Regions from separate parts of the Halomonas sp. DP4Y7-1 genome, predicted to be linked through region 2. Evidence: predicted binding sites of a transcription regulator. Region 2 holds the regulator's gene; the other holds the start of a gene.

Region 1 (3,415 bases), on a different contig from region 2:
ACTACCTGATTCGCCGGCGTACCCTGGACCTGGACAAGCTCTACGATCCGAATGGCCCCTACCGTGGCGTCAATCTGGCGGCCTTCATTGCCACCGCCGTAGGCGTCGTGGCGGCCTTCAGCTTCTCCACCATTTCCTGGTACGCCAGTCTGATTCCCGCGGGCCTCACCTATCTGCTGTTGATGCGCTACTGGCAAGGTTGCCAGCGCTTCAACCAGTAAGCGTGCTGCAACGGCGAGGTGACTGACCTCGCCTTGCCTTTTCCGGCTGACAGCGACGCATCATGACATCTGCCTGACGCTATCCAACAACAAGAGTGATCCCCATGGCCGATTCCGACCTGACCCTCGATACCACGAGGGTCGACCCGAGCCTCTACAACCACGACCTGGCCCCGCTCCCCCACTCACGGCGCAGCTGGGGAGCCTTCGAAATCTTCAATGTCTGGTCCAACGATATTCAAAGCCTGTTTGGCTACACCCTGGCAGCCTCGCTGTTTCTGTCTTACAACCTCAGCGGCTGGGCGGTGATGGCAGCGATCATGCTGGCCGGCTTGATCGTGATGTTTCTGGTCAACCTGACCGGTGCGCCAAGCGTTCGCTACGGCATCCCCTTCCCGGTCATGGTCCGCGCCAGCCTCGGGGTTAGAGGCTCCAACCTGCCGGCTCTGCTGCGCGCCATCGTCGGTATTTTCTGGTATGGCGTGCAGACCTACTTTGCCTCCACCGCCGTCACGCTGATGATTACCGCCCTTATCGGCACCGATGGAGGGGAAGGCGTGCTTGGCCTGTCACCCGTCGCCTGGCTGTCATTTGTGCTGGTGTGGCTGTTCCAGATCGCCATCTTCTGGTCCGGCATCGAGCGCATCAAGCACTTCCTGAACTGGGCAGGCCCGCTGGTCTACGTGGTCATGGTCGTGCTGATGCTGATTGTCTGGTGGCAGGCCGGCAGCGAGCTGCTGCCAGCCGTCGGGAGCATCTTCTCGGCCAGCGGCGAAGATAGCGGAGGCCTATCTGCCTTTGCTGCCGTGGTCGGGACCATGGTCGCCTACTTTGCCGCCGTCGTGATCAACTTCGGGGATTTCACCCGCTTCGTACAAAGCGAGCGCCAGATGAAGCTGGGCAACCTGCTGGGCCTGCCCTTGAACGTGGCCTTCTTTTCCTTCATCGCGCTGATCATCACCGCCGGCACCCTGGTACTGTTCGGCGAAGCGCTGACCAATCCCACCGATATCGTCGATCGTGTCGATGCCTTGCCCCTGACACTGCTGGCCGCCGTCACGTTTTTCGCCGCTACCGTCGGCATCAACCTGGTGGCCAATTTCATCCCCCCTGCCTATGACCTGGCGAACCTTTTCCCGCGGCATATCAGCTTCAAGGTCGGCGGCCTGATCACTGCCTGCGTCGCCTTTTTTGTCGGCGCACTGTGGGTCTCGGTCATCAGCCAAATTGGCGTGCCGGGCTTCGTCAACGCGCTAGGCGCCATCGTCGCGCCCTTCTACGGCATCATCGTTGTCGACTTCTATCTGATCAAAGGCGGCAAGCTCGATGTGCAGGCACTGTTCTCTGCCAAGCAGGGCGATGCCTATACCTACACCAACGGTTGGAACCTGCGGGCCGTGGCCGCCTTCGCCTTGGCCGCGGTGTTTTCTCTGGCGACGGTGATCGTTCCTGCCCTGCAAGGACTTGCAGGTTTTGGCTGGATGATGGGCGCCGCCCTCGGGGGCGTGCTGTATTTTGCCCTGATGCACCAGTACCGGGTCCCGCAACCGGCTCACTAGGCGACCACGATGATGACACCATGCCCTTCCCGGCCTGGCCCGGGGAGGGCGTGCTGTGCACGTACTTCATCCTCCCAAAAGACGTAAGCTCCTGACTACTATCTCTACCCGCACGACCAAGCCCTTCCCCAACCTGCACGACAAAGCACACAACTCAGTCAAGATGACATCTCGCTGTCATCGCCTCTGCCCATTGTCATCTCTGCGCCCTGCCGTCCCACGTGCAAGGCATGCCCACCTCAGAGGATGCACAATGACCACCCCTTCCCCCTCGCTATCGGTTCCTACGGGGCTTCGCCCATCAGGGCTGAGCCTGGCCTTTGCGGTACTTCTCTTCGCTACCGTCGGCTACTTTCTGTTCTGGGGCTTCGGCTACACCCAGGGCCACTTTCCGCTGGTATTCACCCTGGCCACCCTGTTCGGGGTGTTCATGGCCTTCAATATCGGCGGCAATGATGTGGCCAATTCCTTCGGCACCAGCGTCGGCGCAGGAACCTTGTCGATCAAGCAGGCCTTGCTGGTGGCGGCGGTGTTCGAGGTCAGCGGTGCGGTCATCGCAGGCGGAGAGGTCACCGATACGATCCGCAAGGGCATCGTCGATCTGTCGGGCATGACGGTCGCGCCGATGGACTTCGTCTTCATCATGATGTCAGCACTGGTAGCCGCCGCCCTGTGGCTACTGTTTGCCAGCAAGAAAGGCTATCCGGTCTCCACCACCCATTCGATCATCGGTGCCATTGTGGGCTCATCCATCGTGCTCGGAACCATGACCCCAGGGGTTGACAGCCTTGGCCTGGTGCAGTGGGGCAAGATCTGGCAGATCGCTATCTCCTGGGTGCTGTCACCGGTGCTGGGGGGACTGATGTCATATGCGCTGTTCAGCATGATCAAGAAACACATCCTCAACTACAACGATGAGGCGGAGCAGCGTCTGAAGGCGATCAAGCGCGAGAAGTACGAGAATGATCGTCGCCATAAGGAGGCCTTCGAGCGCCTGTCAGAGATCCAGAAGATTTCCTATACCCATGCCATGACCCGGGACGTTCAGGTCTACCATGACCAGGACTACCAGGATGATGAGCGTGCCGAATTCGAGTCAGACTACTTCAAGGAACTCAAGCGGATCGAGCGCCAGCGCGAGGATATCGATGCCCATCGTGCCCTGCAGAACTGGGTGCCCCTGGTCGCCGCCGGCGGAGCCATGATCATCTCGGCCATGCTGCTGTTCAAGGGCTTCAAGCATCTCGACCTGGGACTGACGACGCTTAACAACTACCTGATCATGGGCATGATCGGTGCCGTGGTATGGATGGCCACGTTTATCTTTGCCAAGACGCTCAAGGGCACCTCGCTGTCCCGCTCGACCTTCCTGATGTTCAGCTGGATGCAGGTCTTTACCGCGGCGGGGTTTGCCTTCAGCCATGGCTCCAACGATATCGCCAACGCCATCGGCCCCTTCGCCGCCATCCTTGACGTACTGCGTACTGGCGTCATTGGCGCCGAAGCGACCATCCCTCCGATCGCCATGATCACCTTCGGGGTCGCCCTTATTGTCGGTCTCTGGTTTATCGGCAAGGAGGTGATCCAGACCGTCGGACACAATCTGACCGCCATGCATCCGGCATCCGGGTTTGC
Region 2 (3,415 bases):
CACCCATGGATGAACTGTCTCGTCTTGTTTCGACGCTCAACGCCACACCAGCGGATGCGGACACGACAGAAGCGTGCCCGCCACGATGCCTGTGACAGCGACTTTCCACTAGCCCTCGAGAGACCACGATGGACCGCTCCCTGCTGCGTCCCCCCGGACGCCTCGCCCGAATTCCCGACTTCCTGGCGCTGATGCGTCTGGATCGCCCCATCGGCACCTGGCTGCTGATGTGGCCAACACTGTGGGCGCTGTGGGTAGCGGCGGACGGCATTCCCGCCCGCGACACCCTGCTGATCTTTGTCGCTGGCGTCTACCTGATGCGAGCAGCAGGCTGTGTCGTCAACGACTATGCGGACCGCCATTTCGACGGTCACGTCAAACGTACCAAACACCGCCCTCTGGCGACTGGGCGTATCAGCGAGCAGGAAGCCAAGGTCCTGTTCGTCGGTCTGCTGACAGCGGCCTTCGTGCTGGTCTGGCTGACCAACGGCTTTACCGTATGGCTGTCGCTGATCGGCGCCGTGCTGGCCGCCAGCTATCCCTTCATGAAGCGCTACACCCACTTTCCCCAGGTGGTGCTGGGGGCGGCCTTTTCCTGGGCGATTCCCATGGCATTCGGTGCCGTGCTGGGCGAGGTACCCACGGTCGGCTGGATCCTGTTCACCGCCAATGTACTGTGGACGGTGGCCTATGACACCGAATACGCCATGGTGGACCGTGACGATGATCTCAAGATCGGCATCAAGTCGACCGCAGTGCTGTTTGGTCGCTGGGACACTCGCATCATCGCGCTGCTGCAGCTGGCAACGCTGGGCCTGCTGGCCTGGGCGGGCGCTCTGCTGAATATCGGCGGTTTCTATTGGCTGGGATGGCTGGCCATGGCGGCTACCTTTATCCACCAGCAGAGACTCATCAAGGAGCGTGATCGCGATCGCTGCTTCCAGGCCTTTCTCAACAATCACTGGTCGGGCCTGCTGCTGTTTGCCGGCCTGGCGCTGAGTCTCTATCCCGACCTGGGGTGACCCTATCGAGCTGTCGAGTGCTCGACAGGTCGGCCAATGTCATCTAAATGTCACATTGACGTGGTGTCATCTGTCACCGTTGATAGGAAGACCCTGAACAAGAGGCCCGGGATGACAGCCAAGACCGTATTGATCGTCGACGACGAAGCGCCCATCCGCGAAATGATCGCGGTGGCTCTGGAAATGGCCGACTACCGGGTCCTCGAGGCCGACAATGCCCAGGCGGCTCACGCGATTATCGTGGACGATCAGCCAGACCTGCTGCTGCTGGACTGGATGATGCCCGGAACCAGTGGCATCGAGCTGGCACGCCGCCTCAAGCGGGAAGAAACCACCGCCGAGCTGCCGATCATCCTGCTCACCGCCAAGGGTGAGGAGGACAACAAGATTCAGGGGCTTGAAGCAGGTGCAGACGACTACATCACCAAGCCGTTCTCTCCCCGGGAACTGGTCGCCCGTCTAAAAGCGGTGCTGCGACGTGCCACTCCTCGCGGCGTTGAAGACCCGGTGGAAGTCGACGGGCTCAAGCTCGATCCTGTCAGCCACCGCGTCAGCGTCGACGGCAAGTCGCTCGACATGGGGCCCACCGAATACCGCCTGCTGCAGTTTTTCATGACCCACCAGGAACGCGCCTACACCCGCGGCCAGTTGCTTGATCAGGTCTGGGGTGGCAACGTCTACGTCGAGGAACGCACCGTCGACGTGCACATTCGCCGCCTGCGAAAGGCCCTTGGCGAGCCACATCAGCAGCTGATCCAGACCGTGCGCGGCACCGGCTACCGTTTTTCGGCCAAGATGTGACGTCTTGCCTCCCTTCCACGCAGGCTTGACAGCGCCTGTACGGCTGGCGGCAGACAGGAGGACATAGGTGAACGGAGCCAGGAGCTGACGTGGGTCGACTGTGGAGACGAGAAGTCTGGCGCTTGACCCTGCTGGTCGGCATCGGCGCCCTGCTGGGCTGGCCCTTTTCCTTGACGAGTGTCGGCGTCGGAGCGGGCCTGACGCTTGGTCTCGCCTATCATCTGCGCAACCTGCACGCCATGCACGACTGGCTGACCCATCGTCCCCAGCAGGAACCTCCTACCGCCAGCGGTCTGTGGGGCGAGCTGTTTGATCGACTCTATCGCTACCAGAAGGGCCAGCGCATTACCCAACGACGCCTGCGCTCAACGCTTCAGCGTATCCAGGAGTCCTCTGAAGCGATGCGCGACAGTGTGGTCATGCTGGATCGCCATGGCGATCTCGAATGGTGGAACAGCTCTGCCGAGCGCATGCTAGGCCTGAAGCCGGCGCTGGACCGTGGTCAACATATCACCAACCTGCTGCGTGATCCGCGCTTCGTCGGCTATTTCAACGAGCGGGACTATCGTGAGCCGCTGAGCCTTCCATCGCCCATCGACGAGAACATGATCCTGCAGTTCCAGATCACCCTGTACGGTGACGATGAACGCCTGGTCATGGCGCGCGATATCACACGCCTGCATCGCCTGGAACAGATGCGCCGAGACTTTGTGGCCAACGTCTCCCATGAGCTGCGCACGCCACTGACGGTACTGACCGGCTATCTCGAGACCTACGGCGACATGGCCGACATGCTGCCCGAACGACTCGGCAAGGGGGTAGCGCAGATGCAGAATCAGACCCGTCGGATGCAGAACCTGGTCAATGATCTGCTGCTGCTGTCGCGACTGGAAAACGATCAGGGCGGCGATGACCACACGCGGCTCGACCCCACCACGCTGTTGCAGACCGTCAAGCGAGATGCACAGGCGCTGTCGGGTGGGCGCCAGCAGATCGAGGTGTCCATCGACGATCCGCGTGGGCTCAAGGGCAGTGAGAAGGAAATTCACAGTGCCATTTCCAACCTGGCCTTCAATGCCGTGCGCTATGCCGGCGATGGCGCACGTATCCAGCTACGCTGGCGGGCCTACGGTGATGGCGCCTGCCTTGAGGTGGAGGACGACGGCGACGGCATCGATCCGATGCACCTTCCGCGCCTCACCGAGCGCTTCTATCGGGTAGACAAGGGACGCAGCACGGCGACCGGTGGCACCGGACTAGGCCTCGCCATCGTCAAGCACGTGCTGCTGCGCCACGATGCGCGCCTCGACATCGACTCACATCCGGGTGAAGGCGCCACCTTCCGCTGTATCTTCCCCTCGAGCCGAGTGCAGGAGAACCGCCAGACGGCCGCCTCGCCCTGACCCCGACCAAGGGACACACCAGCCCCGCTTCAAGCCAGGCTGGCAGCACTGTGTCTTTTCAGCTCCTGGGACCCAGCAAGATAACCGCAGCGCCCGCCAGGCAAAGCGCCGCCCCCATCATGTCCCAGCGATCGGGGGGGCGCTGCTCCACCCACCACATCCAACCCAGCGATGCCGCGATATACACGC

What was found. Region 2 encodes PhoB, which activates phosphate uptake and scavenging genes when phosphate is short. Its sites were predicted from a motif close to TGTCATANNNNTGTCANA; they were not measured.
Region 1: the regulator PhoB is predicted to act here: its motif matches at 1,945-1,962, upstream of KUV72_RS01400 (inorganic phosphate transporter).

The regions. Positions count from the first base shown of each region.
Region 1 covers NZ_JAHVKS010000001.1:350,522-353,936, reverse strand. The annotation lists gene KUV72_RS01410 (NCS1 family transporter) at 1-221, shown strand, start outside; gene KUV72_RS01405 (NCS1 family nucleobase:cation symporter-1) at 326-1,780, shown strand; gene KUV72_RS01400 (inorganic phosphate transporter) at 2,034-3,415, shown strand, end outside.
Region 2 covers NZ_JAHVKS010000003.1:184,200-187,614, forward strand. The annotation lists gene ubiA (4-hydroxybenzoate octaprenyltransferase) at 129-1,022, shown strand; gene phoB (phosphate regulon transcriptional regulator PhoB) at 1,134-1,823, shown strand; gene phoR (phosphate regulon sensor histidine kinase PhoR) at 1,913-3,226, shown strand; gene KUV72_RS07255 (YnfA family protein) at 3,285-3,415, opposite strand, start outside.